Regions from separate parts of the Duganella sp. Root198D2 genome, predicted to be linked through region 3. Evidence: predicted binding sites of a transcription regulator. Region 3 holds the regulator's gene; each other region holds the start of a gene.
What was found. The regulator sigma-54, encoded in region 3, starts transcription at its own class of promoters, with help from an activator protein. The targets are predictions, from matches to a motif close to TGGCANGNAANCTGCTTT.
Positions count from the first base shown of each region.

Region 1: the regulator sigma-54 is predicted to act here: its motif matches at 2,450-2,467, upstream of ASE26_RS31150 (PEP-CTERM sorting domain-containing protein).
Region 2: the regulator sigma-54 is predicted to act here: its motif matches at 4,957-4,974, upstream of glnA (type I glutamate--ammonia ligase).
Region 4: the regulator sigma-54 is predicted to act here: its motif matches at 5,499-5,516, upstream of ASE26_RS16150 (TorF family putative porin).

Region 1 covers NZ_LMIC01000002.1:477,852-485,301, reverse strand. Annotated here, with positions in the region: gene ggt (gamma-glutamyltransferase) at 1-1,195, opposite strand, end outside; gene ASE26_RS04975 (hypothetical protein) at 1,202-1,648, opposite strand; gene ASE26_RS31150 (PEP-CTERM sorting domain-containing protein) at 1,796-2,416, opposite strand; gene rpoH (RNA polymerase sigma factor RpoH) at 2,614-3,504, opposite strand; gene ftsX (permease-like cell division protein FtsX) at 3,840-4,754, opposite strand; gene ASE26_RS04955 (cell division ATP-binding protein FtsE) at 4,751-5,410, opposite strand; gene ftsY (signal recognition particle-docking protein FtsY) at 5,420-6,472, opposite strand; gene ASE26_RS04945 (MerR family transcriptional regulator) at 6,523-7,450, opposite strand, start outside.
Region 2 covers NZ_LMIC01000002.1:267,981-275,430, forward strand. Annotated here, with positions in the region: gene corA (magnesium/cobalt transporter CorA) at 1-174, opposite strand, end outside; gene ntrC (nitrogen regulation protein NR(I)) at 310-1,794, opposite strand; gene glnL (nitrogen regulation protein NR(II)) at 1,804-2,895, opposite strand; gene ASE26_RS04005 (DUF4124 domain-containing protein) at 2,892-3,377, opposite strand; gene glnA (type I glutamate--ammonia ligase) at 3,477-4,892, opposite strand; gene ASE26_RS04015 (rhodanese-like domain-containing protein) at 5,111-5,572, shown strand; gene ASE26_RS04020 (sulfatase-like hydrolase/transferase) at 5,574-6,974, opposite strand; gene ASE26_RS04025 (TonB-dependent siderophore receptor) at 7,111-7,450, opposite strand, start outside.
Region 3 covers NZ_LMIC01000049.1:89,861-97,310, reverse strand. Annotated here, with positions in the region: gene ASE26_RS25905 (Lrp/AsnC family transcriptional regulator) at 1-415, opposite strand, end outside; gene ASE26_RS25900 (enoyl-CoA hydratase/isomerase family protein) at 412-1,497, opposite strand; gene hpf (ribosome hibernation-promoting factor, HPF/YfiA family) at 1,573-1,932, opposite strand; gene ASE26_RS25890 (RNA polymerase factor sigma-54) at 2,005-3,504, opposite strand; gene lptB (LPS export ABC transporter ATP-binding protein) at 3,513-4,268, opposite strand; gene lptA (lipopolysaccharide transport periplasmic protein LptA) at 4,271-4,858, opposite strand; gene lptC (LPS export ABC transporter periplasmic protein LptC) at 4,872-5,471, opposite strand; gene ASE26_RS25870 (HAD family hydrolase) at 5,483-6,019, opposite strand; gene ASE26_RS25865 (SIS domain-containing protein) at 6,019-7,017, opposite strand; gene ASE26_RS25860 (cation:proton antiporter) at 7,100-7,450, shown strand, end outside.
Region 4 covers NZ_LMIC01000016.1:62,226-69,675, reverse strand. Annotated here, with positions in the region: gene ASE26_RS16180 (DUF885 domain-containing protein) at 1-232, shown strand, start outside; gene ASE26_RS16175 (DUF1840 domain-containing protein) at 229-579, opposite strand; gene ASE26_RS16170 (hypothetical protein) at 648-1,160, opposite strand; gene ASE26_RS16165 (TonB-dependent receptor domain-containing protein) at 1,190-3,490, opposite strand; gene ASE26_RS16160 (YifB family Mg chelatase-like AAA ATPase) at 3,559-5,079, opposite strand; gene ASE26_RS16155 (accessory factor UbiK family protein) at 5,153-5,395, opposite strand; gene ASE26_RS16150 (TorF family putative porin) at 5,587-6,345, shown strand; gene ASE26_RS16145 (P-II family nitrogen regulator) at 6,358-6,696, shown strand; gene ASE26_RS16140 (ammonium transporter) at 6,708-7,450, shown strand, end outside.

The DNA of each region.
Region 1 (7,450 bases), on a different contig from region 3:
CCGACAGCAGCCTGGCCTTGGCGGCGCCGGCGGGGCGCAGTGGCACGCTGGGGTCTTGCTGGAACAGGTAAGGATCGCCGGGCTGCGCGTAATAGTGCGCCTGGGTAGGATCGATCAGTTCGCGGCGGCGCGCTGCGTAGTCCTTGCTGAGCAGTCCCTCCACCGGCGCGTCGACGTATTCCGGATCCGCCAGGTAGGCATTGCGGTCGGCGAAGGCCAGCCGCGCCGCTTCCAGGTACAGGTGCTCGGCCTTCTCGCGCGGCATGGATTTCAGGTCGAAGCCTTCCAGGATATTGAGCGCTTCGGCAATCGTCACGCCGCCGCTGCTTGGCAACGGCATGCCGACCAGTTCATAGCCGCGGTAAGTGCTGCGCACCGGCTGCCGCCAGCGCGCTTCGTAATTGGCCAGGTCGGCCAGCGACATCTGGCCCGCGCGGACTGAAACGCCCGCAGCGACAGGCGGGCGGTTGACCGAGTCGACAATCGCCTGCGCCAGCTTGCCCGAATAGAAGGCTTTCACGCCGCCGGTGGAGAGCAGGCGGTAAGTCTTCGCCAGGTCGGGATTGCGCAGCAAGGTGCCGGCAGGCAGCGCCTTGCCGTCCCGCATGTAGCGCCCCGCGGTCTCCGGGAACAGCGCGAACTTTTGCTCATTCTCTTTGACCAGCGCGACGAAGTTGTCGTTCACCTTGAAGCCATCCTGCGCCGCCTTGATGGCCGGCGCCAGCACCTGCCTGAACGACATGGTGCCATAGCGGTCCAGGGCATCATGCCAGCCGCGCACGGTGCCCGGCACGCCAACCGCCATGCCGCTGGCGACTGCGGTCTCGAAATCCATCGCCTTGCCGTCCGGCGCGAATGCGCTGGAGCGGAAGGAAGCCGGCGCCACCTCGCGATGATCGAGTGTGATGACGCGGTTTTCCTTGGCCAGGTAGATCACCATGAAACCGCCGCCGCCGATGCCGCAGCTGAACGGATCGGTCACGCCCAGCGCGGCGGCTGCCGCCACCGCCGCATCGACCGCATTGCCGCCTTTGTTCAGGATCGCCAGCGCGGCCTGCGAGGCCGGTTCGCTGATGGTCGCCACGGCGCCGCCGGTGCCGCTGGCAACCGGGGTCTTGGCCCAGGCCGGGACGCCGAATGCCAGCGCAATGATGATGGTGGAAGTCAGTCGTCGGGGCAGGGCGTTTGGCGTCATGGGCAGCTATGTTGGCTGGGAAATAGTTACCCGCAAGCTTACCCGATAATCCGGCGCTGGTGCCTTCAGTGAAGGCGCTTCGGCCGGCTCCATCCCCAGCAGCGTAAAGGTCAGCCCATTGCGCGTCACCGTTTTGCCGGCGCCTGGCATGTCCTCGGCCAGCACGAAGCTGGTGCTGCCCTGTTGATCAGCCAGCACGAAGCTGTAACTGATATAGCCAGCCCAGACGCAGACTGCCCCCTTTTTACAACGGCTGTCATTGACGCGCTCGAGTTTGAGCGTCACGGATGGGGCCAGCGTGACGATTTCCCCTTGTGCCAGGACGTAGCTGGCGCTGGTGCGTGGTGCGGGACGGCTGGCTACGTCCTCAGCAGTACTGCGGGTTGAGCCGCAGGCGGTGGCAATGGCAAGGACCAGGCCCGCCATGCCCAGACAGATCAGTCTAGCTTGCATGATGTTCTCCTCTGGCCTGGGAACAGCTTAGCAAATCGCAAACGATCGCGTTGCACTGTTGAGTCCACTCAACAATAAGGGTGTAAATATTCCCGACAAAAAAAGCGCCCCGAGGGGGCGCTAGTTTTTATAGTTGGTTTTCACAACTTATTCTGTGCGGCGACGGCGGGCTACCCCCAAGCCCATCAGCCCGACGCCTAGCAGTGCCAGGGAAACTGGTTCAGGAATGACGCTGATTGTAGGGACCGTGTCGTCGCCAGGGTCAGCAGGTGGATCGTCTGGCAGCGGATCGGTTGGATTGGTTGGCGCATTGAAATTGCCGGCCAAGACCAGGAAGTCGACATTGGTGGTGTTATCGTGGATGTTCAGCGAATCCAGGCGGAAGCGATATACCTGGCCGGCAAGCAAGGTCACGTCATCGAAGTAGGCTGCGTAACCGCTTGGCTTGGTCTTCGCTTGCGAGACATCGTTGAGCAGGAAATCGAAGTCGAAAGACTGCACCGAGCCGCCATTGGGCGGGGCGATGCTGAAGTCGAACGTAGTGTCGGCCGTTACTTTGACGTAGAGCGTGGTCTGGTCCTTGACGTGGATCCAGTCGGCAAAAGTCCAGACTGAATCGCCGTCGGGATTCCACCCCGCGGCGATCGAGCTGCCAACTGTCAGAGTCAACGCGTTACCGCTGGTTTGCCCTAGTTTATTGGTAGGGCCTGCGGCGGCGGAGCCAACAGCCAGGGCGCAGATTGCAGCCAGTGCCAGTTTCGTGAACATGGTGACTCCTCGATTTGTGTGCTCAGGGGTTACTAAGCAATCGTTATGCCACAAACTGAAAGTCAGTCATTTCAAGGACTTACCGGGTGTTGCATGAGGGAATGTAAAAATTCCCGACATTAAGAGGCTTACTCCGCAGTTAATAAAAAAGCACCGAACCTTGCGGTATCGGTGCTTTTGGCGAGGACAGCCCTGGCTTACATATAGGCGGCCAGCGAGCCTTTCATTTTTTTCAGGGCAGCCGCTTCGATCTGGCGGATGCGTTCGGCCGACACGCCGAATTCTTCAGCCAGCGTGTGCAGCGTGGCGCCCGAGCCATCGTCGTTGGCCAGCCAGCGTGCTTCCACGATACGGCGCGAACGTGCATCGAGCTTGGACAGGGCAGTTTCCAGGCCCTCGGACTGCAGGCGCACCACCTGTTCCGCTTCCAGCACCTTGGTCGGCTCCATATTGTCGGAGGACAGGTAGGCGATCGGCGAAAACTTGTCGTCTTCGTCGTCGGAAGGGGCTTCCAGGGCGATGTCGCGGCCGCTCAGGCGCGTTTCCATCTCGATCACTTCTTCGCGCTTCACGTCCAGCGCCTTGGCCAGTTCGTCGATCTGCTTCGGCGACATGGCATCCAGGCCCTGCTTGTGGCTGCGCAGGTTGAAGAACAGCTTGCGCTGGGCCTTGGTGGTGGCCACTTTGACCAGGCGCCAGTTCTTCAGGATGTATTCGTGGATTTCAGCCTTGATCCAGTGCATGGCGTAAGACACCAGGCGCACGCCCTGGTCCGGGTCGAAGCGCTTGACCGCCTTCATCAGGCCGATATTGCCTTCCTGGATCAGGTCGCCGTGTGGCAGGCCATAGCCCAGGTAGCCGCGCGCGATCGACACCACCAGGCGCAGGTGGGAGGTGACCAGCGTTTCCGCCGCCTTGATATCGTTCTTTTCCTTCAGGCTCTTGCCGAGCGCCACTTCTTCCTCGTGGGTCAGCATAGGCAGGCGATTGACAGCCGAGATGTAAGCGTCCAAGTTGCCCAGGCTCCCGCTGAAGCCAAGGGTCAGCGCGTTGCTGCCGGCAGGTACCAGTGCGTTTGTTGCGGTCATCTTATCTATCCTCGCTTGAAGGGAATGCTTTTCAGAGTTACCAGCATGCACGACAGAACTTAAATGATTCTTAACCTCTATCATGCCGTTCTGAACATATATTAGCACTCTCCCCTGGTGAGTGCCAATCGCAGGGATTTTATGGCTCTGATAGCAAAAACACTATCGCCAGAGCGCGATTCCTTGCGCTGGATCAAAGTCAGGATAAGGCGGGGAACGGAGCGGCTCGGTGCGGATACGCACGAAGAATTTGAAAGTCGGGGTCAGCTGGTCAGCTCCGGCAATCGGACATTTTGCGTAGCAAAATGTCCGATTGCCGGAGCTGACCCCGACTTTCAATTTAAACGCGACAGGTGACGCTGGACGCAGAGTAGGGCGCCGACCAGGCCGAGCCCGGCGGACAGGGCGAGCAGGCCGGCAGTGCCCATCGGGTCCAGCGGAACCAGCTGGAATTCCGAGGCGTACAGTCTTGCGAAATCTGCAATGGCGCGGTTGAGTGGCTGCAGGGCCAGTGCCACGCCGCCCAGGGCTACGCCGCCGGCGCACAGGCCGAGCAGGGCGCCGGTGTAATAGAAGGGGCGGTGGATGAAGCTGTCGCTGGCCCCGATCAGTTTGGAGACCAGGATTTCCTCACGCTGGGTCATCACCTGCAGGCGGATGGTGTTGAACACCACTGCCACCACTACCGTGGCCAGGGTGGCGGCCAGCAGCAGCAGGGCCAGGCGCAGGATGCCCAGCAGGGCGGCCAGCCGCTTTACCCAGGCCGAATCCACCTGCACCGATTCCACGCCCGGCAGGGCGCGCATCTGGTCGGCGATGCTGTCGATCTGGCTGCCTTCCGCGGCGTTCTGGAAGGCATTCAGTTTGACTACATAGCTGTCCGGCAGGGGATTCTCGCCCAGCGTGGCAACCACGTCGGACAGGCCGCTCTTGGCATTCAGCTGCTCCAGCGCTTTTTCGCGCGAAGTGAAAATGATCTTGGCCGAAGGTGCGATGCTGCGCAGCGAGGAAGCCAGCCCGGTGGCCTGCTCGCGCGGGGTTTCGGCCTTGATGAAGACGCTGAGCTCAGGCTCGACCGCCATCTGCTCCGACAGCGGCCGCACATTGTCGAGCAAGGTCACGCCCATGAAGGGCAGGGCCAGCGCAATGGCGACCACCAGGATATTGAACAGGAAAGAGCCCGGCGCCCGGCGCACATGCACCAGGGCGGAGCCGAGGGCGAACAGGTGGTGGCGCAGCCAGGTGCTCATGCTGCTTCCTTCATCAGTTCGCCGCGTTCGAGATGGATCACACGCGCCGCGGCGTCCAGAATCTGTTCATCGTGCGAGGAAATCAGGCAAGTCACGCCCACCGAGTGGAAGGCGTGCAGCGCATCGATCACCCGGTTGGCACTGGCGCGGTCCAGGTTGGCGGTCGGTTCGTCGGCCAGGATGATTTGCGGCCGGTTGACGATGGCACGGGCGATCGATACGCGCTGCTGTTCGCCGCCGGACAGGGCCAGCGGCTGCCCGTCGGCACGGTCCAGCAGGCCCACCTTGTCGAGGGCGGCGCGGGCGCGCTGCTCGGCGACAGCACGCGGCGAACCGGTCACCAGCAGCGGCATCATCACATTGGCCAGCACCGTGCGGTCGTTCAGCAGGCGCTGTTCCTGGAAGATCAGGCCCAAGTTGCGGCGCAGGAAGGGAATGCCGGCGCGTTTCAGGGCGCCGATGTCCTGGCCGTTCACCAGCACTTTGCCCGACGTCGGCCGCTCCATGGCGGCGATCATCTTCAGCAGGGTCGACTTGCCGGCGCCGGAAGGGCCGGCAAGGTAGACCAGCTCGCCTTTGGCAATGGTGAAGGAAATGTCGCGCAGGGCGACACCGTCGGGGGAGTATTGCTTGCTGACGTGCTGGAATTCGATCATGTAGGCCGGTTACGCGAGCAGTGCTTCAACAAATTCAGCCGCATTGAACGGCTGCAGGTCTTCAATCTTTTCGCCGATACCGATGAAGTACACCGGAACCGGGCGTACGCGGGCGATGGCGGCCAGGATGCCGCCTTTCGCAGTGCCGTCGAGCTTGGTGATGATCAGGCCGGTCAGTTGCAAGGCATCATCGAAAGCCTTCACCTGGGCCAGGGCATTCTGGCCGGTATTGCCGTCGATCACCAGCAGGGTTTCGTGCGGCGCGCCTTCCATGCCCTTGCCGATCACGCGCTTGACCTTTTTCAGCTCTTCCATCAGGTGCAGCTGGGTCGGCAGGCGGCCGGCGGTATCGATCATCACCACATTGGTGCCGCGCGCCTTGCCGGACTGCACCGCGTCGAAAGACACGGCAGCCGGGTCGCCCGACTCCTGGGAAATCACGGTGACGTTGTTGCGCTGGCCCCACACCATCAACTGTTCGCGGGCGGCGGCGCGGAAAGTGTCGCCGGCAGCCAGCAGTACCGACTGGCCGTGGGCCTGCATATGCTTGGCCAGCTTGCCGATGGTGGTGGTTTTGCCGGCGCCGTTGACCCCGGAAATCATCATGACCAGCGGCTGGTGGCGGCCCAGTTCGAACGGCCTTTGCAGCGGCTGCAGCAGGTCGACCATCAGCTGCTTGAGCGCTTCCTTGACCTGGGCGGCATCCAGCAGCTTGTCTTCCTTGACCTTGCGCTTCAGCGCATCGAGCAGGTATTCGGTGGCGTCGACGCCGGCATCGGACATCAGCAGCGCCGCTTCCAGCTCATCGTACAGATCGTCGTCGATCTTGGCGCCGACGAACAGGATGGACAGGTTGGCGGAAGTCTTCGACAAGCCGGCCTTCAGGCGGCTCATCCAGCTTTGTTTGGGTTCCGGCCTGGCGGCGGTTTCGACTTCAAACGCCAGCGGCGCGGCAGTCTCGGTGCCGGCAGGCACGGAAGGAGCAGGGGCCGCAGGTGTTGCGGCTGGCACTGCGGGCGCGGCTTCCGGCGCGACCGGTTTCTTCTTGAAAAAACTGAACATGGACAAGTTGGCAGAGGGTCCTTCAATCGAACCGCGTATTCTACCAGAGGCTAGCTGAGGGCCAGTCGCTGGCGCTGGCGCCATTCGGTGACGGCGCCGCCGATATCGTCCAGCTCGCACACATTCACCGTGCTTGGCGGGCGTTTGCGCAGGGCCGAGTTGTTGCCGCCGGCCCAGATTTCAGCCTGGTCCGGCAGGCGCACCCGCAATTCGCGCAGGCTATCAGCAACGTGGCGCGGATTCATGGTGGCGGAAAAAGACAGCGCAACGATGTCCGCCTGCATGGCGCGCGCGCCCTCGACGATGTCCGGCAGCGGCGTCTGGACGCCTAGCGGAATGCAATGCGCTCCCTCGGCGGCAAACATGGCTTCGGCCATCAGCAGGCCCAGGCCGTGGCGTTCCTGCGGCAGGGTGGTCAGCAGCACACGCGGGCGCGGCGCCCCGCTGCTGTGGTTCACCTGCGGCACCGAGAATACGGCGCTGCGCAGTACGATCTGCACCGATTCGGCAAATAAATGCTCTTCAAACACCGCGAACTGCCCGCAAGCCCACGCTTCGCCCACCAGGGTGGTAAGCGGGGCGACCAGGTTGATCACGAAATTCTTTAAGCCCATCACCAGCATCGCCTGCGTCAGTTTGCGGCGGAAAGCTTCCATTTGATGGGCTTTACAGAGTTCCAGGAAGGCGTGCAGCTCGGGGTGCGGCATGGCAGCTTCCATCCGCTGGCTGGAAGCGCTTTTCTGCGCCAAGGCCTGCAGTTCGTCCGCGGAATAGCCGATAACCTTGCCCGGACGGTAGCCCAGATCAATCAATCTCTTGATCAATCTCAATTTAATTACTTGTTCGCTTGGATAGACTCGCTCTCCGAACGTGTCGCGTTCAGGACGGGGAAAATCGTAACGGCGCTCCCAAACGCGCAAAGTTTCCTTTGCCAGGCCGGTGTCCCGTTCCACATCGCTGATGGTGGATGGAATTGTT
Region 2 (7,450 bases), on a different contig from region 3:
CGCCAGTTCGTGCAGGCCGAACTCCTCCTGCATCACTTCGAGTTCGGCGGTTGAAGCGTCGCGCAGGGCGACCCAGACGAAGGCGTCTTCACGCGCCACGTAATCGCTGATGTCCTCCACCGGGATATCAGCCAGCTTGCGCCCATCCTGGTAGGCGACGCAGTTAATCAGCATGCAGGCTCCTCAAATTTCCAAGCCCGCAGCATACCCTAAACCCGGTAAACCAGGGTCTGACCCAAGGGTCAGACCCGAGGGGCGACGGTCGCGTAATCGGGTCTGACCCTTGGGTCTGACCCAGGTTTACCGGTTTTAATCGTCCTTGGCGCCGTCGATGCCGAGCTCGGCGATCTTGCGCGTGATGGTATTGCGCCCTATACCGAGCCGGATCGCTGCATCGTTCTTGCGTCCATGCGTGTATTTCAGCGCCGTGCGGATCAAGGCCGACTCAAACTGGCGCCCGAGGATATCCATCACATCCTGCTGCCCGCTGCTCAGCATCCCCGCAGCCTGCAGCTCGAGCAGGCTAAGCCAGCCTTCCGGCGAGGTGGCCAGTGCCGGCGGGGCCAGCGGCTGTACCGTGCCGTGATGCTGCGGCATTGCCGTCTCTGCAGCGACGGGAGCAGCAGCGGCATGGCTCTCCTGCCCCTGCGTCAGCTCCAGCGGCAAATCCTTCACTTCCACCGACTGCCCCGGCGCCATCACCGTAATCCAGTTGCACAGGTTTTCCAGCTGCCGCACGTTGCCCGGCAACTCAAGCTGCTGCAAGAAGGCCAGCGTGGAATCGCTCATGCGCTTGGCTTCCACGCCCAGCTGGCGCGCGCTCTGCACCAGGAAGTGGCGCACCAGAATAGGGATATCCTCGCGCCGCTCCCTCAAACTGGGCAGGCGCAGGCGGATCACATTCAGGCGGTGATACAAGTCCTCGCGGAACAAACCATCGCGCACGCGCTGTTCGAGGTTCTGGTGCGTCGCCGTAATCACGCGCACATTGGCCTTCAGCGGCGAGTGGCCGCCGACACGGTAGAAGTGGCCGTCCGACAGCACGCGCAGCAAGCGTGTTTGCAGGTCGAACGGCATGTCGCCGATTTCGTCCATGAACAGCGTGCCCCCTTCGGCCTGCTCGAACCGGCCGCGGCGCGTGGTCTGGGCGCCGGTGAAGGCGCCGCGCTCATGGCCGAACAGTTCGGACTCCAGCAGGTCTTTCGGGATCGCCGCCGTGTTGATGGCGATGAAAGGCTGGTCCGAGCGCGGGCTATGCTTGTGCAGCGCCCGTGCCACCAGCTCCTTGCCGGTACCGGATTCGCCGGTGATCAGCACCGTCACGTTCGACTGCGACAGGCGGCCGATGGCGCGGAACACTTCCTGCATGGCCGGCGCCTGGCCCAGGATTTCCGGCGTGTCGGCCGGCCCGGATTCGATGCTCGATTCACGCAGGCTCTCGTCCAGCGCACGGCGGATCAGCTCCACCGCCTTGTCGATGTCGAACGGCTTGGCCAGGTATTCAAAGGCCCCGCCCTGGAAGGCCGCCACGGCGGAATCCAGGTCGGAGAAGGCGGTAATGATGATCACCGGCAGGCCGGGATGGCGCTGCTTCACCAGTTGCAGCAAGTCGAGGCCGGAGTCGCCCGGCATGCGGATGTCCGACACCAGCACCTGCGGTGTCTCATGTTCCAGCGCGGCGACCGCATCGCGCGCATTGGCAAAGCTGCGCGTTGCGAGGTTCTCCCGCGCCAGTGCTTTCTCAAGCACCCAGCGGATCGATTCGTCGTCGTCAACTATCCAGATTGGTTTCATTTAATCCGATCAAGGCAAAGGCAATAAGATTCTGAAGTCCGTTTGACCAGGCCTGCTTTCGCATTCGATAACCCCCATGTGCTGCTGCACGAAGGTTTGCGCCAGCGTCAACCCCAGGCCGCTGCCGCCATCCCTGCCCGACACCAGCGGGTAGAAGATACGGTCGCGGATCTGGGGCGGGATGCCCGGTCCGTTATCGATGATATGCAAATCTAATGCCAGCGCATAACGCACCTTCGCCAGCGTCATCTGGCGTGCCACGCGGGTACGGAAAACGATCTCGGCGTCGCCCTGTTCGATACGCGATGCCAGCGCCTGGGCCGCATTATGGGCGATGTTGAGTACCGTCTGGATCAACTGCTCCTTGTCGCCGCGGAATTCGGGCAGGGAGGCGTCGTAATCGCGGCGGATGGTGAGCCCGACCGGGAACTCGGCCAGGATCAGGCTGCGCACCCGCTCCAGCACTTCGTGGATATTGACGTCGCCCACGATATGCGGCCGGCGGTGCGGCGCCAGCAGGCGGTCCACCAGCGTTTGCAGGCGGTCCGCTTCCTTGATGATGACCTGGGTGTATTCGCGCAGCTGCGTCAGGTGCAGCGGCGGCAGCTCCATTTCCAGCAGCTGCGCCGCGCCGCGGATGCCGCCCAGGGGGTTCTTGATCTCGTGCGCCAGGTTGCGGATCAGCTCCTTGTTGACCTGGCTCTGGTCCATCAGGCGCTCTTCGCGGTCCTGCTTCATCTGCTGCACGATTTCGCGCAGCTCGATCATTACCGCGCCATCCGGCTCGTCCAGCGCGCTGGCGATGATGTGCACATGCAGCGCTTCGCGCCCGGCGCGCTCCAGCACCAGCTCTTGCCGTACATCGGAAAACTTGTGATCGCGCGCCTGCGCGATAATGTTTTCCAGTTCCAGCGGCGCCGCGAACAGGCCGCCCAGCGCTTGCCGCGCCAATGCTTTCAGCGACGATTCGAGCAGGTTCTCGCCGGCGGCGTTGAGGTACAGGATATGGCCGCCGCCATCGACGATGACAACGGCCGATGCCAGCAGGTCCAGTCCTGCCAGTTCAGCGGGCCGGATACTGGCAGGGCTGTCTGGGATCATTTGATATTGGAAAGCTCGCGCTTCAGCGCTTCCACGTTCGATTCCGCACGCGCGATGCTGTCCTTCAGGCCAGCGACGCGCTCCTGGTACTTGGCCGCATTGCGCTCGTCGGCCCGGCGTTCGGGCTCGCCGTTGTTGAATTCCTTGCGCAAATCCGCCAGCTTACGGTTTTCGGTGTTGAGCTCATCGGTCAGGATGGCGCGGCGGTCGGCATCGCGGGCTTTCTGCTCCGAGCTTTCAACGCGGGGGAAATTGGCTGGCGCTACGGCAGGTGCGGACGGCGTGGAGCCGCGGCGCGCTCCGGCAGGCGCGGGTATCGCGGCGCCAGGCAGGTCCAGCATCTTGCAGTTCTTTCCCTTGCGGCTATCGGTCAGTTCCTTGCGGCCATCGGCATCCACGCAGAGAAAAATTTGCTGCGCCTGCGCTGCGCCACTCACGGCCAGCAGCGCCAGCCCATGTAATACGAGAGTGCGAGTGTTCATGCCCCGACTATACAACATCCGAAAAAAAACGCGAGGAAAGCAGCTGGCTGACCTCGCGTATTTGTTGACTGCCAGGCAATTCCGGCAGTCGAGCCCTGGTTACAGGGAGTAGTACATGTCGAACTCGACCGGGTGAGTGGTCATGCGCATGCGGGTGACTTCGGTCATCTTCAGTTCGATGTAGGCATCGATCATCGAATCGGTGAACACGCCGCCGCGGGTCAGGAACTCACGGTCTTTGTTCAGGTGATCCAGCGCTTCTTCCAGCGATGCGCAGACGGTTGGGATCAGTGCATCTTCTTCCGGCGGCAGGTGGTACAGGTCTTTGGACGCTGCTTCGCCTGGGTGGATCTTGTTCTGCACGCCGTCCAGGCCGGCCATCATCAGTGCTGCGAAGCACAGGTATGGGTTGGCCAGCGGGTCCGGGAAGCGGGTTTCGATACGGCGGCCTTTTGGATTGGCCACGTGTGGAATACGGATCGAAGCCGAACGGTTACGCGCCGAGTAAGCCAGTTTCACTGGCGCTTCGTAGCCTGGCACCAGGCGCTTGTACGAGTTGGTGCCCGGGTTGGTGATCGCGTTCAGTGCCTTGGCGTGTTTGATGATGCCGCCGATGTAGTACAGGGCGAAATCGGACAGGCCGGCATAGCCGTCGCCAGCGAACAGGTTCTTGCCGTCTTTCCAGATCGACTGGTGCACGTGCATGCCGGAGCCGTTGTCGCCAACGATAGGCTTAGGCATGAAGGTCGCAGTCTTGCCGTAGGAGTGAGCGACGTTCCAGACGATGTATTTCAGGTTCTGGGTCCAGTCGGCGCGCTCGACCAGGGTCGAGAACTTGGTGCCGATTTCGTTCTGGCCAGCGCCAGCCACTTCGTGGTGGTGCACTTCAACCGGAATGCCCATCGATTCCAGGATCAGGCACATTTCGGAACGCATGTCCTGGAAGGAGTCGACCGGAGGCACCGGGAAGTAGCCGCCCTTGACGGTTGGACGGTGGCCGGAGTTGCCGCCATCGATGTCCTTGTCGGTCGACCAGGAAGCTTCGTCGGAGTCGATCTTGACCATGGCGCCGGACATGTCGATCTTCCACTTCACGGAGTCGAAGATGAAGAATTCCGGCTCAGGGCCGAAGTAGGCGGTGTCGCCCAGGCCGGAGGATTTCAGGTAGGCTTCAGCGCGCTTGGCGATGGAGCGCGGGTCGCGGTCGTAGCCCTTGCCGTCCGACGGTTCAATCACGTCGCACTGCATGAAGAGGGTGGTTTCTTCGAAGAATGGGTCGATATTGGCGGTCGATGGATCCGGCAGCAGGATCATGTCCGAAGCTTCAATGCCTTTCCAGCCGGCGATGGAAGAACCGTCGAAAGCGTGGCCCGATTCAAATTTGTCGATGTCGAAATGGGACACAGGCACGGTTACGTGCTGTTCCTTGCCACGGGTATCGGCGAAACGGAAGTCCACGAACTTGACTTCGTGCTCTTGTACCATCTTCAGAACATCTGCGGCGGTCAGTGCCATTACATATCTCCTAAGTGAAAAAACTGCCGCGACCTCTTGGGTGCGGCGAACGCTGGTGGTACATTAAGCAGATATCATGCCAGCCAATTCCCTACTACCGGCACGCGAAAAGACGCACCAGGCGGGTGCGCTTGCCGATCATTGCACCATGGTGGTGCAATATTGCACCAATTAATGCAAATGCATCGTTGTGGTGCAGTCATCATAAAGGAAAAACCATGAGTTCCAATTCCGAAATCCTCGACCGTGCACGCAAACGCGACACTTCCCTGCCCTACGCCGGTGCAGTGACCCCGCATGAGGCATACGAACTGCTGAAATGCGACCCGCATGTGCGCCTGGTCGATGTGCGGACCAATGCCGAGCGCGATTGGGTGGGACGGGTGGCGATTCCGGCCGGGCAGCACCTTGCGGCGCAGTGGAACGTGTATCCGGGCGGTACGCCGAACCCGGACTTCCTGGGACAGCTGGCAGCGGCGGTGCCGGGCAAGGACACGGTGCTCGTCTTCCTGTGCCGTTCGGGCGTGCGTTCGCGCCACGCGGCCAAGGCGGCGACCGAAGCCGGCTATACCCAGTGCTACGATATCCTGGAAGGCTTTGAAGGCGACAAGAACGCCGACGGCCATCGCAAGACGGTGGGCGGCTGGTGCAAGGCCGGCCTGCCCTGGGCCGGCGCCTGATTCACTTGCGCCCATCCCACAGGGCCAGGTATTCGCGCGATCGATTCAGCAGGTCGCGCTCCATTGCCGCCAGCCGCTCGGGCGGCGGCAATGGACGGTGCGCGTTGAAGCCGCTGTAGCCCAGGCCCAGGCGGCCGCCCGGCACCTGGTAGCCGATGAATTCGAGGATGGATGGCAACAGGTCGAAATGCAGCAACTGCGCACGGTTGGGCACCGCTGCCTCGTGGGCCAGGAAAGTATTGAAGATGGTCCGGCGCGGCATCTGCGCCAGCTGCGGCGATAGCGGATTCTTGCGCGACAGGTGGTCGCCGACAATCACCACATTGGTGTTCTCCAGGTAGCCGCTGCGCTCCGCATAGCGCACGAAGTCCGCCACCGCTGCCGCGGTGCAGGACACGATGCCGTCGAATTTATCCGCATAGCCCTGCTGCGCGCACTGTGCCGACAGCATGCCGGCCGGCTCGTGGGTATCGACCGTCAGCAGCGACAGGTTGAACTTCTGTTTCGAGGCCGCCAGGTCGCGCAGCCTTGCCTTCGCCTGGCGGAACAAATCGGCATCGTACAAGCCCCAGCCATTCATCGTGCTTTCGCCGGCGCCGCGCTGCAGCCATTCATCCTTGCCGTAAACCTCGTGGTAGTGGTGCTGGCGCAGGAATTTATCCTTGCCCGCAAAGCTCGATGCGGCGCCGCCCATGAACACGTTGCGGTAGCCGCGCTGGGCCAGCAGGTCGCTCAGGCACACCGCCTTGCCGAGGAAGGACTCCATCATCTGTCCTTGCGTATTGCCGTCGAAAATCGACACCCGTTCCAGCGGCACTGCGCATTGGGTGGCGACCATCGCAGCGATGGTCCAGCTGGTGCCGGGCGCCTGCTCGTAGTCGGGAAAGCTGGTGCCGTGCAGTGCGGTCAGCGGCGCAAGCAAGTCGCGTCCGAAAGCGTTGCGGTCGGCATAGCCTGACTCCAGGCTCTCGACGTAGATCAGCACCAGGTTTTTCGCCTTTTGCTCGTGCAGGGCAACCGAAGCTGGCGGCACATAGTTCGCACCGAAGTAGTCGGCACCGAAGTTCGCTTCCAGATACTTGAAGGCCGATACGTCCCACAGCCAGAAACCGATGGCGGCGGCAAGCAGCAAAGGTGGCAGCAGGCGCTGCTGCCGCTGTGCCAGGCGGCTCTGCAGCCAGCGCAGCAGCACAAAGAACAGCAGTGGCGCGATCACGCACCAGCGTACGAATCGCTTGGCAAATACCGGGTCGGAAGTCCTCGCAAGATCGAGGCCGAAGTCCAGGTGATAGGCGATCTGGTGGATGTCGACCTGCCCGAAGTACCGGTGGATCCAGTAGCTCAGGCAAAACAGGAAGATGGCGGCCAGCGACAGCGCGCCGCGAACAAATGAAATGGGCATCGGGATAGTTCAATATCGTCGATGCCCATCGTCGCAGGCCGGTGTAACAGCCGGTTATCCAAAACCCCGCTTTTTGTATCGCAGTATTACGCTCTTGTAAAAAATCTGCTCAACTGTAAAACCGGGTTAAGACAGGTTAAAGCGCGTAGTTCAAACGGGCGTACACAAAGCGGCCGGAGCGGCCGAACGGCGAGTAGTTGGAATACGGTGCATTGCCGGTGCCGTTCAACAGCGCCGGATACGGGTCCGGATATTGGTCGAACAGGTTCTCGGCACCCACCGCGGCAGTCAGGCGCTGCGTGATCTTGTAGCGACCTTCGACGTCCACCAAAGTCTTCGGCGTCATCCAGTGATCGCGTGCCGGGTTGGCGTCCGGCTGCAGCACCTTGCCGTAGCGCGTGGCGCGGAAGGTACCGCTCCAGTTGCCCAGCGTATGGTTCACACTGGCCGTAAATTTGGTCTGCGGCGTGCCATGC
Region 3 (7,450 bases):
GGCTCTTCACGTTGATGACATTGTGGTGGGAGGTGAAGACGCGGCGCGTGAAGGCGCTGTATTCCTCCATCGATTCCACCGTGACGATCAGGTGGAAGTCGAATTCGCCCGCCACCTCGTAGCAGGACATCACCTCGGGCTCGGAGCGCATGCGATGCTCGAACTGCTTGAGGATGTCGGTATTCTGCTTCTCCAGTTCGACCGACACGAACACCGTCAGCGGCCGCCCGGCCAATGCGCGGTCGACCAGCGCGACGGCCTTCACCAGCACGCCGTCGCTACGCAGCCTTTCGATGCGGCGCTGGCAGGTTGCGACCGATGAATGCACGCGCTCGGCGATCTCTCGCAGCGGCGTACTGGCATCCTCTTGCAGGATATTGAGGATGCTGCGGTCGATCCGGTCCAACTCCCTCATGCGAGATGCCGCAGGGGGTGCGCCCAGGCCGGCCAGCATGGCTCGAAGAAGCGCTCCACCATTGCGGGCGTAACTTCGGCCAGGGTCGCGGGATTCCACTTCGGCTGGTTGTCCTTGTCGATCACCAGCGCCCGCACGCCTTCGAAAATTTCGCCATGCTCGAAGTTGCGGCGCACCAGATTGCGTTCCATGCGCAAGCAGTCTGGCACCCCTAGCGCTGCACCGCGCTTCAGCAGTTCGTGGGTCACGCTCATCATCAGCGGCGAGCGCAGCTCCATTGCCTTCAGCGATTTCTGCGCGAATGGCGTACTGTCGCCGCGCAGCGATTGCATGATGGCCGGCACCGAGCCTGCCGAGAAATGCTTGTCGATCAAAGCGCGCTGCTCTTCCAGCTCGCTGTCGCCGGCGAAGGCGTTATGCGGGCCGGCATAAACGGCAATCGCGTCGCGCAGCGATTTGCCGGGCGTGGATTCGAGCAGCGCGGCCAGACCGGCCAGTTCCGTCTCCGGCACGAAGTAATCAGCCAGGTCGAGGTACAGCGCATCGGCAGCGCCGACCGTCAGGCCGGTGAGGCCCAGCCACATGCCAAGCTGCCCCGGCGCATGCGACAGGAAATGGCTGCCGCCTACATCCGGGAACAGGCCGATATTCACTTCCGGCATCGCCATCTTGGTGCGGCCGGTGACGATGCGCACGCCGCAGTCAGGCCCGCCCTGTGCGATGCCCATGCCGCCGCCCATCACCACACCGTCCATCAGCGCCACATATGGCTTGGGATAGAAATGGATTAAATGGTTTAGCGCATATTCTTCGGTGAAGAAGTCTTCCAGCAGTGCGCTGTCGCCTTGCGTGTTGGCGCGGCCGACGTCGTGGAAGAAGCGGATGTCGCCGCCCGCGCACAGCGCGCGCTCGCTGCTGCTGCGCAACACGACTGCCGCCACGGACGCATCGTCGCGCCACGCAAGCAGCGCCTGCGTCATCGCGCGCACCATGTCGAGGGAGAGTGAATTGAGGGCCTTCGGGCGGTCCAGCGTGATAAAGCCGGTACCGTTGGAGAGATGGGTGTGGACGTGTTCGCTCATGCAAATATTTTAACGCACACTGGCCGCAAAAAAGGGCGCCAATTGCGCCCTTTGGTGTGCTACACGGCCGCTCCTTTACACGGCGGTGGGTGGTGCTTCGTACGTATCCGGGAAATGCTTGATGGCCGCATGATTGTGGTTCTGCACGCGGTCTTTGTATTTCATGACCTGGCGATCCAGTTTATCAATCAGGGTGTCGATGGCGGCGTAGAGGTCTTGCGACAGGCTTTCGACGTACACGGTTTTGCCAGACATGCGCAGGTTGATTTCCGCTTTCTGGCGCTTCTCTTTCTCGGTGAGGTTATCTACAGTCAGGATGACAGCAATATCAATTACTTGATCGAAATGGCGCTTGACGCGTTCCAGCTTGTTCTGCACGTACTCGCGGATGGCTGGGGTCACTTCGACATGATGTCCACTGATGGTGAGATTCATACACACTCCTAAAGATGATGTCGCTCTCGAGTTCGTGCACGCCGAAACGCACAGAGGAACCCATGCACTGCACTACAAAGATTTGCGGAGGCTTACCGGAGGGATTTTCAACGCTTCTCGATATTTGGCAACAGTCCGTCGCGCAATCACCATGCCTTGTTCTCCCAGCATGTCCGCAATCTTACTGTCGGATAAAGGATTTTTCGGGTCTTCTGCTCCTGTCAATTGCACGATCAGTGCCCGTATCGCTGTCGAAGAAGCTTCACCCCCAGCTTCGGTCGCGACGTGGCTACCAAAGAAATATTTCAACTCAAACATGCCATGTGGGGTGAGCATATATTTTTGAGTTGTTACGCGAGAAATAGTGCTCTCGTGTAGTCCCAGTGTATCAGCAATTTCACGCAACACAAGGGGTCTCATGGCCACTGCGCCATGACTGAAAAAGTTCTTTTGTCTTTCTACTATCGCTTCCGCAACGCGCAGGATCGTGTCGAAACGCTGGCGCATATTCTTGATCAGCCACTTGGCTTCCTGCAGCTGGCCATTCATCTGCGATTCGCTCTTGCCTTGCTTGAGCAGGTTGGCGTACAGCGCGTTCACGCGCAGGCGCGGCACCACGTCGTTATTCAGTGTGACCAGCCAGCCGCTGCGGCCCTTCTTCACGATCACGTCCGGCACCACGTAGTCGGACTCGCCAGACGCGAATTCGGCACCCGGATGCGGGTTGCACTGGCGGATCACGCACTGTGCTTCACGCAAGTCTTCGTCGTCGCAGTCGAGGGCTTTCTTCAGCTTGGTGAACTCGCGCTGGGCGAACCAGGTCAGGTGCTTCTCGACGATGGTCAGCGCCATGCGGCGCGTCACCAGCGGCACGCCGGGCATGCGCTTGATCTGCAGCGCCAGGCATTCGGAGGCATTGCGTGCCGCGACGCCGGCGGGGTCGAAACTTTGCAGCAGCACCAGGCTGCAGCGCAGGTCGTCCAGCTCGATTTCCAGTTCGGGCGGCAGGCGCTCGTGGATTTCTTCCAGCGCTTCTTCCAGGTAGCCGTTGTCGTCCAGCGCGTCGATGATCAGTTCCATCAGCGCGCGGTCGCGCGGCTCCTGCACGGTGACGCGCATCTGCTCCAGCAGGTGTTCACGCAGGGTGCAGCCGGAAGCTTCCAGCTGCGGGCGGCTGTCTTCGTCGTCGGCGGATTTGCTGCCGGAGCTGGAGCTCCAGTCGCCGTCGTCGCTGCCGTTGCCGGCATTTTCGCTGTCGCCGCCTTCATAACCTTCGCCGTCGGCAGCGGCAGCCGGGGCGTCGCCGCCCTCGCCTTGCCCGCCTTCAGGGGCGGGCGCGGCGGGCGCTTCGGTGCCATTGCCGTTGCCCTGGCTGATGGCGCCATCGGCCAGCAGGCGTACCGAGTGGTCGAGCGGATCGTCGAGGCGCTCCAGCATGGGATTGTCGCCAAGCAGCTGTTCCAACTCCTGGTGCAGCTCCAGCGTGGACAGCTGCAGCAGGCGGATGGATTGTTGCAGCTGCGGCGTCAGCGCCAGGTGTTGCGAGGTTCGCAGTTGCAGTGTTTGTTTCATGGCCTCGCTTACATGCGGAAGTGTTCGCCGAGGTAGACACGGCGTACGGATTCGTTGGCAATGATGTCGTCCGGGCGGCCCGAAGCCAGCACGGCGCCTTGGTTGATGATGTAGGCGCGGTCGCAAATGCCGAGGGTCTCCCGCACATTATGGTCTGTGATCAGGACGCCGATATTGCGCTCCTTCAGGAAACGCACAATACGTTGGATTTCGATCACGGCGATCGGGTCGACGCCGGCAAACGGCTCGTCCAGCAGCACGAAGCGCGGGTTGGTCGCCAGGGCGCGGGCAATTTCCACGCGGCGGCGCTCGCCACCGGACAGGGACAAGGCCGGGTTTTCGCGCAGCTTCTCGATCTGCAAGTCAGCCAGCAGCGCTTCCAGGCGCTGGTTGATCTCGGCCTTGGGCAGCGGCTTGCCGTCGACCTTCTGGATTTCCAGTACGGCACGGATATTTTCCTCCACCGTCATCTTGCGGAAAACCGAAGCTTCCTGCGGCAGGTAGGACAGGCCCAGCGTGGCGCGTTTGTGGATCGGCAGGCTCGATACGTCGGTGCCGCCGATATCGATGGTGCCGGCATCGGAGGCCACCAGGCCCACGATCATGTAGAACGACGTGGTCTTGCCGGCGCCATTAGGGCCGAGCAGCCCCACCACTTCGCCGCAATCGACTTGCAGCGAAACGTCGTGCACCACCTGGCGCTTGCCATAGGTTTTCTGGAGGCCGCGCACGACCAGCGTGCTGGCGCAGGTATTTGCTTGCATGCTTACTTCTTCTCCGCTGGCGGGGTGGTTGGCTGAGCCGCTGGCGGCGTTGCCGGCGGTTCGGTGCGGGTCGGCTGGATCACCATGGTGCCGCGGCCGCCGCCCGGCTTGCTCTCGCCGCTCGCGGTATTGCGCACGCTGAAGAACTCCTTGCGGCTGTCGTAGGAGATGAACTCGCCCTGCACTTCATCGTTCTGCTTGCCGCCTTCCAGGCGGCGGATGGTGGCCTTGTTGAACATCTTCACCAGCTCAACCTGTTCTTCGTATTCGATACGGTCGGCATCGCCTTCCACCCACTGGTCGCCGGCACCGTCGCGCTTCTGGCGGAAGGTGGCTTTCTTGCCGTCGCCGAACAGGGTCACCTGCTGGTAGCCTTCCGGCGTCTGCTTGACGTAGGCGCGCTCCGCCGTCATGGTCAGCGTGCCGCGCGTCAGCTTGACGCCGCCCAGCAGGATGGTGACCTGCTTGACGTCGTCGATATCCATCGAGCCATAGCTGATATTGGTCGGCTTGTAAGAGTCGGCTTTCTCGGCCAGCGCCGGAGCCGCGACTCCCAGCAGCAATGCTGCCGACAAGAGTAGTCGTTTCATAGTCATTCCTCAGTTATTGGTCTGCAGCCCTGGGGGGAAGCTGCAGCGTGCCATTGCCGGCCAGATGCATTTCGCGCGTCGCATTGTTGGCGCGCATGCTGTTGGCCGAGGCGGTGGTATTCCCCAGGCGCAGCTTCACCGGCTGGTCGGTTTCCATGCGGTCTTCGTCCGGGAAGATCACCAGCTTGTCCGATTCCAGGTGCAGCAGTTGCGCGTCCGGCGCGGCGGCGCGGTCGATGGTGACGTTGCCGTTCAGGGTGACGCGGCTGTTGGCGTCTTCCACGCGCGCCGTTTTTGCCACGATCTCCATTGGCGGCTTCCCGCCGGCCAGGCTGCGCACACGCGGGTTGTCGACCTCGGACGAATCGTCGATCGGGCGATGCGTCAGCTTGTCGCCGGCGATGATATAGCTCGGCTTGCCATCTTTCGACATGCGCACGAAAGAGAAGTTATGGATGATGTAGTCCGGCTCGTTCAAACGTTTATCGGCCTGCATCTGTTCGTCCGCACGGTTCAGCAACTCGAGCAGGTAGAAGCTGCCGAGCGCCGCCAGCAGCACGAAAATCATGCCGAGCGAAAGGCGGAAGCGGTGGGCGATCCTCTGGTTACGCATTGCCGGCTCCCTTACACCAGGAACTGCGCCATCACGCGGTCATAGCTGCCCGTTGCACGCAGCACGAATTCGCAGGCCTCGCGCACCGCGCCGCGGCCACCCGCAGCTTCAGTGATGTAGTGGGACCGCTGCTGCGCTTCCTGGCGGCCATTCGGCACGCTGACTGCGAAGCCTACGCGGCTCAACAGCGGCAAGTCGACCACGTCGTCGCCGATGAAGGCGACCTGTTCTTCGGCCAGGGCCAGTTCGGCCAACAGGGCCTTGAACGGTGTCAGTTTGTCGTGGCCGCCCTGGTGCACGTAATCGATGCCCAGGTCCTTGGCGCGCGCCAGCACGATCGGCGTGCGCCGCGCGCTGATGATTGCGGTCTTGATGCCGGCTTCCTGCAGCAGCTTGATGCCCAGGCCGTCGTGCACGTTGAAGGTTTTGACCATTTCACCGTCGGCGCCGTAGGTCAGGCTGCCATCGGTCAGCACGCCGTCCACGTCGAAGATGAAGAGGCGCACCTTGGCTGCGCGGGCCACGAGGTCTTCGCGTTTGAACGCCATCAGATCACCTTGGCGCGGGTCAGGTCGTGGATATGCAGCGCGCCAACCAGCGTGCCGTCGTGATCCACCACCAGCATCTGGTTGATGCGGAATTCTTCCATCACCGCCACCGCATCCACTGCCAGCTGGTCGGGGCCGATGCTGCGCGGGTTCAGGTGCATCACGTCCTTGATCACGACCTTGGTGAAGTCCTGCACCTTCTCGATCATGCGGCGCAGGTCGCCGTCGGTGAATACGCCGACCGGCTTGTTGCCGGCATCGACGATGGCGGTCATGCCCATGCCCTTCTGGGTGATTTCCAGCAGCGCGTCCGGCAGGCGCGTCTCCATGCCCACGGCCGGGATGGCGCCGTCCTTGCGCATCACGTCGCGCACATGCGTCAGCAGGCGGCGTCCCAATGCGCCACCAGGGTGGGAGCGGGCGAAATCTTCTTCCTTGAAGCCGCGCAGGTCGAGCAGGGCCACGGCAATCGCATCGCCCAGCGCCAGCGTGACGGTGGTGGAGGCGGTCGGCGCCAGGTTCATCGGGCAGGCTTCCTTGGCCACTGACACGTCCAGGTGCACGTCGGCCAGCTTGGCCAGGCTCGACTGGGGCTTGCCGGTCATGGCAATCACGTGGCCGCCCATGCGCTTGACCACGGGCAGGATGGCCATCAGCTCAGCCGCTTCGCCGGAATAGGAAATGGCAATTACCACGTCTTCCGGCGTCACCATGCCCAGGTCGCCGTGCGCGGCTTCGGCCGGATGCACGAACAGGGCCGGGGTGCCGGTGGACGCCAGCGTTGCTGCAATCTTGCGGCCGATATGGCCGGACTTGCCGATGCCCGACACCACGACGCGGCCCTTGCATTGCAGCAACAAGGACACAGCCTGGCCCACGGTCTCGTCGGTAGCCAGGCGCGCATTCAGCGCTGCCAGGGCGTCCGTTTCGATCTGCAGGGCCTCGCGCGCCAGTTCCAGCGCGCGTGTTGCGGTCTTGGCATCAAAAGATTTCAGCATTGTTTTTTCATGGGTTAAACTCATGCCCGAAGTATAGCCGAATTAGATAAGCAAAAAACTTGCCAGACAAAACAAACAACGGATGTTCTCCCCCCTTGAACTGACCCTCCTCCTCCTCGGCAGCGCCGTCCTCGGCGTCGTTGCCTTCCGCATGATGCACCTGCCGCCAATGCTGGGTTACCTGGCTGTCGGCATCCTGCTGGGCCCCCATGCCATGGGGCTGGCCGAGCAAAGCCATGCCACTGAATTGCTGGGTGAATTCGGGGTGGTGTTCCTGATGTTTTCGATCGGGCTGGAATTCTCCCTGCCCAAGCTGATGGCCATGCGCTCGATCGTATTCGGTCTCGGCATGGCTCAGGTGGGACTCACCATAGCCGCCACCATGCTGTTCGGCTGGCTCATCCATTTCCTGCTGCCGCCCTCGATCCAGCTC
Region 4 (7,450 bases), on a different contig from region 3:
AGGCATGGCAACGCAGGAAATGCAGCGCTACACCTTCCGCGCTCCAGGCCAGGCGACCTCATACTTCTATGGCTATCAGCGACTGATGGAAACACGCCAAGCGGCGGAAGTGGCCTTGCGCCAGAAATTCAATCGCAAGGCCTTCAATGACTTCGTGCTGTCCCAGGGAATGTTGCCACCTGCGCTGCTGCGCAAGGCAGTGATGGAAGACTTCGTTCCGTCCCAGCGTTAAACGCCCCACACGATATCGTGCCCGCCCGTCTGGGCGGCACGCAGCATTTCCAGGAGGGGGAAGGCGCGCTGCGCAAATCCTACCTTCTGGGTTTCGCCGAAATCGGCATCGCCATTATCATCCGGCAGGGCATGGCTGGGCGTATGGGCGGCATGTTCGGAATCGACTTCCGGATGCAGTTTGCTAAGTGCAACTTCCTTCTCGAGCAGTTGCAGCGCCTGGGAAGCTTCCGCTGCCGTGATGACACCCCGCGTCGGGCTCTTCTTCAGCAGGTCCATGATGCGTTCGACGTGCTCGTGCGCCATCATGAGTTCCGGCGACGAAATGGATTTAAATTTGATCAACATGGCGCGCTTCCTTAGTTTGTTGATGTGCTAATACGATAGCACGAGTGCAGTCGCGCGCGTCGTGCTACTTAATACAATTTAAACGAACTCAAGAATGTATCAACCGTATCCGCATCAAAATGTTTCTGGTTCCCCAGAATGACGACCTGATATACGCGTTTATCTTTCGCCAGGAAGCGGCCACGCATGGCCAACGGGGCGCCATTTGGCGCCGCGCCGCGCGCTTCCACTTCAAATGCACCGTCCTTGGTGCTTTCCCTGGTAATAGTACCGCCGATATTGCGCACCATGGCTAGCTTCATCGCTTGCACGGCCAGGGCGGCCTTGGTGGCGTCCGGTAGCTCGGCCGTACCGACGGCGAACATGGTGCCATCGACTTCCGCTGCGGACATGGTCATCTTCACGTCCTGGCCATCAAGATTGATGGCGCGGGTGTGGGTGGCGGCTTTGCCGGGCAACATGACGGTGTAAGGCGCGTCGCTGCTGCGGAAATCGCGCCAGTCGAATTTCGGACTGCAGGCTGCGAGCGCGCCGGCTGCGAGCAGGAGCGCGAGGGCTTTGTTCAGGGTGATTGTCTTCATGACCCGAATGGTAGCACCTCGCTGCCAGGTCAATCTGCGCCGGGGCCTGGGCCCATGCCGCCTGGAGGCGGGCCCATGCCAGGGCCGCCCGGACCGCGCATGCCGCCCGGCTCGCGCTGAGGGCCTTCGCGCCGCGTTCCGGGCGCGCTGCCGAAGCGATAAGACAGGCCGACATAAATGATGCGGCCGTCGAACTCGCGCAGCGAGCGCTCGCGCAGGGCGTAGGTATCGGTGATGGTCGACATCTTGTTGCTGTTGAAGACGTCGGTGGCGTTGACCATCAGGGCCAGTTGCGGCGTGATGGCGTGGCGCCAGGTCAGGTTCAGCGTAGTGTTCGGTTCACGATAACCCTGGCCGGTAAGCATCTTGCCCTGCGCCTGGACGGCCGCCTGCAGCATGTCGGTGCTGCTTGCCTGCCAGTTCAGGCGCAGGCGGCCACTCAGCGAAGAGGCGGTGCGCCTGGTCTGGTCGCCATTCACTTCCAGCACGCTTTGTTCGAAACGGGCCACGTTGCCACTCAGGTTGAGCGTCAGTGTCGGCAGCAGCTTGCCGGTCAGCGTGAACTCCATGCCGCCGGAACGGGTGCTGCCGGCATTCTCGCGGGTGGTCAGCAGCACAGTGTCGCTGATGAAGTATTTGCGGTCCAGGATGGAATCGGTCTCGTCGCGGAAATAACCGCGCAGGTTGGTCTCCAGGCCGAACATGCGGGTCTCGTAACCTAGTTCGAAGGAATCGGTTTGGGCCGGCTTCAGTTTCGGATTGCCGGAAGAGACATTCAGTTCGTCGCGATAGACCACGAAGGGATTCAGGTCCTGTGCATTCGGGCGGCGCAGGCGATGCGCGTAAGCGAAGCGCATTTGCGAGTTCTCGCTCATTTTGTAGGTAGCGAAGAAGCTCGGGATCAGGTTGGTGTAGCTGTTGCCGGCGGCGACCTGGCTGGTAAGCTGGTCGATCTCCATCTCGGTATGCTCGGCGCGCAGGCCGGCCATCAAGCCCCATTGCTCGTTAAATCGCATCTGGTAGGAGCCGTAGGCGGCGTAGATGGTTTCCTTCATGTCGAAGGCGTTGCTGCGCAACGCGTTGGGCGAGCCTTCCTGCGTAATCGGGTCGATGTTGGCGTAATCGATGCTCGAGTCATTGCGGTTCTGGACGATCTTGTAGCCAAGCTTGGTCACGCCGCCGAACAGGTTTGCTTCGTAATCGCCGGTGAAGTCGATGATCTCGTTCTTGTTGCGGTTCTTCTGCGTGCTGTCGGCCTGGCTGCCGATTGGCGGACGCACCACATAGCTATTGCGGTAGCTGCTGTCGGAATCGTTGGTGGCGGTCGACACGCGCAAGTCCATCTTGAAGGATTCGCCCGGCGCGTCGCCCTTGTGGTCCCAACGCGCATTCCACGAGTAGTTCTTGCTCTCGCCTTCGCGCAAGGTGCTGCGCAGGTAGTTGTCGGTGACGATGCCATCGGGGTCGGTCGAAAGGTAGTTGTCGCTTGCGCGCGCATCGTTGGTGCGATGCGAGTAGGCGACCTGGGCGCCCAATGTATCGTTGGCGCCCAGGTTGTAGGTGACGCCGCCGTTCAGGCCCGCATTGTCATTCAGGCCGTTCGACTGCGATTGCTGCTCGCTGTGCGACAGGACTCCGGTACGGGGATCGATGCGCTCGCGCACCGTTTCGCCGACCGAGTTGCGGCCGTCATGGCGCACGTTGATGCCGCCCTGGAAGCCCCACAAGCCTTCGTTGTAGGTGCCGGACAGTGCGCTGTTGTAGCGGCCTGCCGTACCGTAGTTGGCATTGGCCACGCCAAAGCCGCCCGGCTTGCGCGAGCGCTTCATGACCAGGTTGATGATCGGGCCGCCGCCGCCTTCGTTGCCGAATTGCGCGCCGGGGTTGTTGATCACCTCCACCGACTCGAGGTCATCGGCGGGAATCGACTGCAGCGCCGGGCCGCGGTTATCGCCTTGCAGCATGGCCGAAGGCTTGCCGTCGACGTAGACCTGCACATTGCTGCTGCCGCGCAGGGTCAGCGAGCCGTCCGGATCGACGTTCACGGAAGGGACGTTGTTCAGCGCGTCGGCAGCGGAGCCGTTGCTGCTGGACGTATCGGATTTCACGTCGTAGACCTGACGGTCGATACGGTTGGTCGGGCGCTCCGCTGCCACCGTCACGCTGGTGATGTTGCCAGTCTCAGGCGGGACATCTTTTTTTACGCTTGCTGGCGTGGCTGCGGCCTTGGCTGGCTGGGAGGTCTGGGTTTGGGCGGCGGCGCTGCCGCAGCACAGGAGGATCAGGATAGGTACGGCGCAGTAGCGCGAGTAACGGTATTGGGTGGTCATGGTGGCGGCAATTCTAGCGAAGAACGCGCCACCCAAACCACGTATTTACGCGGAATTACATTTGAAACTTAGAGTTGCCGAAGGGCGCGGCGCAAGTTGATCGCTTCAGAGACGTGCTTGCCGCCGATTTGCTTCTGGCCATCCAGGTCGGCCACAGTGCGGGCCACGCGGAGCACGCGGTGGTAGGCGCGGGCCGACCAATGCAGCTTGTGCATGGCTGCGCGCAAGACGGCTTGGCCGCTGGCATCCGGCTTGCAGAATCGGTCGATTTCGCGCGGCGTCAGCTGTTGGTTGGTTTTCCCCTGGCGGGCGATCTGGCGCTCGAAGGCAGCGTGCACGCGCGCGGCAATTGTTTCGGACAGCTCACCCACTGCGTCCGCTTGCAGGATGTCGGGCGGAACGGGGCCAACTTCGATTTGCATGTCGATGCGGTCAAGCAAGGGGCCCGAAACGCGGTTCTGGTAGCGCAGGATCTGGTCGGGCGTGCATTGGCAAAGGCCTGCAGGATGGCCAAGGTATCCGCATGGGCACGGGTTCATGGCTGCAATCAGCTGGAAGCGGGCAGGGAAGTCGGCGTGCCGGGTGGCGCGGGCGATAGTGACGCGGCCGGATTCGAGCGGCTCGCGCAGCACTTCCAGCACGCGGCGATCAAACTCCGGCAACTCGTCGAGGAAAAGCACGCCGCAATGGGCCAGCGAAATCTCGCCGGGGCGCGGCACGCTGCCGCCACCGACCAGCGCCGCGCCGGACGAGGTGTGGTGCGGGGAGCGGAAGGGGCGCACCTTCCAGCCTTCGACGGTGAAGCCGCTGATCAAAGATTGTACGGCGGCGGCTTCCAGCGCCTCATCGTCCGTCATCAACGGCAGCAGGCCGGCGAAGCGGGTGGCCAGCATGGTCTTGCCGGCGCCGGGCGGGCCGACCAGCAGGACCGAATGGCGTCCTGCGGCTGCAACCTCCATCGCACGCTTGGCGAAGATCTGGCCTTTGACGTCGGCGAAGTCGGGAATCGACGGCGGCAGGGGCAGGGGCTGGGCCACATGGCGCGGAAGGGCGAAGCTGCCGTCGGGATCCAGGCCGAAATGGGCGCATACCTGCAGCAGCGTGGCGGCGGGGTAGATGCGGGCACCTGTGACCAGCGCGGCTTCGTCGGCATTGGCGCTGGGGAGAATGAAGCCGCGGCCGGCGCCGCCGGCGGAGCGCTGCATGGCGTAAGTCATCGCTAGCGCGCCGCGGATCGGACGCAGCTCCCCAGTCAGCGACAGCTCGCCGGCGAACTCGAATTGTTCCAGGGTGGACGAAGGAATCTGGCCGGACGCGGCCAGGATGCCGATGGCGATCGGCAGGTCGAAACGGCCGGATTCCTTGGGCAGGTCGGCCGGGGCCAGGTTGACAGTGATGCGGTGCTGCGGCAGTTCGAACCCGGCATTGGTGATGGCGGCGCGGACCCGGTCGCGCGATTCCTTCACTTCGGTGTCGGCCAGGCCGACGATGGCGAACGCGGGCAAGCCGTTGGCGAGGTGGACTTCGACACTGACTTCCGGAGCCTGCATGCCGGCCAGCGCGCGGCTTTTAATGACTGCGATGCTCATGGTGGCCTCCCGGTCTACGACAGCACATCGTAGGCCCGGGGCGCCACCGCTCGTTTGCGCTAGCGCAAGGGGCTTACTTGTCGGCCAGCTTGGCTTCCAGCTCAGCCAGGCGCGATTCCAGCAGTTCCAGCTTGGCGCGGGCCTTGGCCAGCATCTGGGCCTGGATGTCGAATTCCTCGCGGGTCACCAGGTCCAGCTTGGCAAAGCCCTGGGTCATCATCGCCTTGACGTTCTTTTCAATGTCTTTGGCTGGCGAGTTTTCGATGACCTGGTTGACCTTCTGTTGCAAGTCGTTGAAGAAGGCGTTCATGTCCATGTTTTTCTTTCCGATGTGTGAGTTTATGCACCACGACGGTGCGGCTTTGGCTTTAAATGGTGCGGAAAGCTGTCCTTATATCAATTCGCGCACGAATTTTGGCTGGCACGCAATCTGCTACTAAGCAAGAAAGCTGTCGTTTCAGACTGAATTTTAAACCGCAATAAAAGTTCACTCAAAAGGAAATCGCCATGATTCATAAGAGCAAGAAGCTGGGCCTCACCGTTGCAGTCGCGCTGGCAATGGCAACGATGGGAACCGGCCTGGCCCAAGCGGCCGATGCCGCACCGGAGGCGAAGCCTGATAATGAGTTCAGCTATAACGCGGCCCTGACCAGCGACTACCGCTACCGTGGTATCTCGCAAACCCGCCTGAAACCGGCGCTGCAAGGCGGCGCCGACTGGGTCAACAATCCGACCGGTTTCTATGCAGGTGCCTGGGCCTCCACCATCAAGTGGATCAAGGATGGCGGCGGTGATGCTTCCGTTGAACTGGACCTGTATGGCGGCAAGCGCGGTGAAATCGCGCCTGGCGTCAGCTATGACGTTGGTTTCCTGGCCTATGTCTATCCATCCAATGAACTGCATCCAAGCGCCAATACCCGCGAACTGTATGGCCAGGTTGGCTATGGCCCGGCTACCCTCAAGTACTCGCATTCGCTGAGCAACCTGTTCGGCTTTGCCGACAGCAAGCACAGTACTTATATCGATGCCTCAGTCAACCAGGACCTGGGTGATGGCTATGTGCTGAACCTGCACGTGGGGCGCCAGAAGGTGGAGAACTCCAGCTTCTACAGCTACACCGACTGGAAGGTTGGCGTGACCAAGGACCTGGGCTTTGCCTCGCTGGCGCTGGCCTACATCGATACCAATACCGAAAATTATCTCGGACCAAATGGCAAGAAACTAGGTAAGGCTGGCGCAGTGCTGACCTTGTCCAAAACCTTCTGAAGAGGCACCAGTATGAAAATGATTACCGCCATTATCAAGCCGTTCAAGCTCGACGAGGTGCGTGAAGCCCTGTCGGCGATTAACGTGCAAGGTATTACGGTGACCGAAGTCAAAGGCTTCGGCCGCCAGAAAGGTCACACCGAGCTGTATCGCGGCGCGGAATATGTGGTCGACTTCCTGCCAAAGACCAAGATCGAGGCGGCGGTCGACGATGCCATCGTCGACCAGGCTATCGAGGCGATCGAGAATGCCGCGCGCACCGGCAAGATTGGCGACGGCAAGATTTTCGTCTCGTCGCTGGAACAAGTAATCCGTATCCGTACCGGCGAAACCGGCAACGAAGCACTGTAAGGGGAACCGTGATGCAAAAGACCATTAAGAAATGGCTGGCGGGGGTGACTGTCCTGTTGGCGTTCAGCGCAGCATTGCCTGTGCTGGCTCAAGATGCCAAGCCGGCCGAAGCGCCGGCTGCCGCTGCTACCGCTGCCGCCTCCGCGGCTGCTCCTGCTGTTGCGCCGGCTGATGCCGCCGCTCCTGCTGCCGCTGCCGCGGCTCCGGCCGCCGCGCCGGCCCCGGTTGCGCAGAAGGGCGACACCGCCTGGATGTTCGTGGCCACCCTGCTGGTGATCATGATGACCATTCCCGGCCTGGCCCTGTTCTACGGCGGCCTGGTACGCTCCAAGAACATGCTGTCCGTGCTGCTGCAGGTGTTCTTCGTGTTCGCGCTGATCATCGTGCTGTGGTGCCTGTACGGCTATTCGATTGCCTTCACCGAGGGCAATGCCTTCTTCGGTGGCTTCAGCCGTTCGCTGCTGTCCGGCATTTACGATCCGGCCAAGGGCTTCTCGGTGGCTGCGACTTTCAGCAAGGGCGTAGTGATCCCTGAGTTCATTTACGTTGCCTTTCAGGGCACTTTTGCAGCCATTACCTGCGGCCTGATCGTCGGTGCGTTTGCAGAACGCGTGCGTTTCTCCGCCGTGCTGGCCTTCATGGTGCTGTGGTTTACCTTCAGCTACCTGCCGATCGCCCACATGGTCTGGTTCTGGACCGGCCCTGACGTGATCACCAATGCCGAGACCCTGGCAAGCGAAACCGCCAAGGCAGG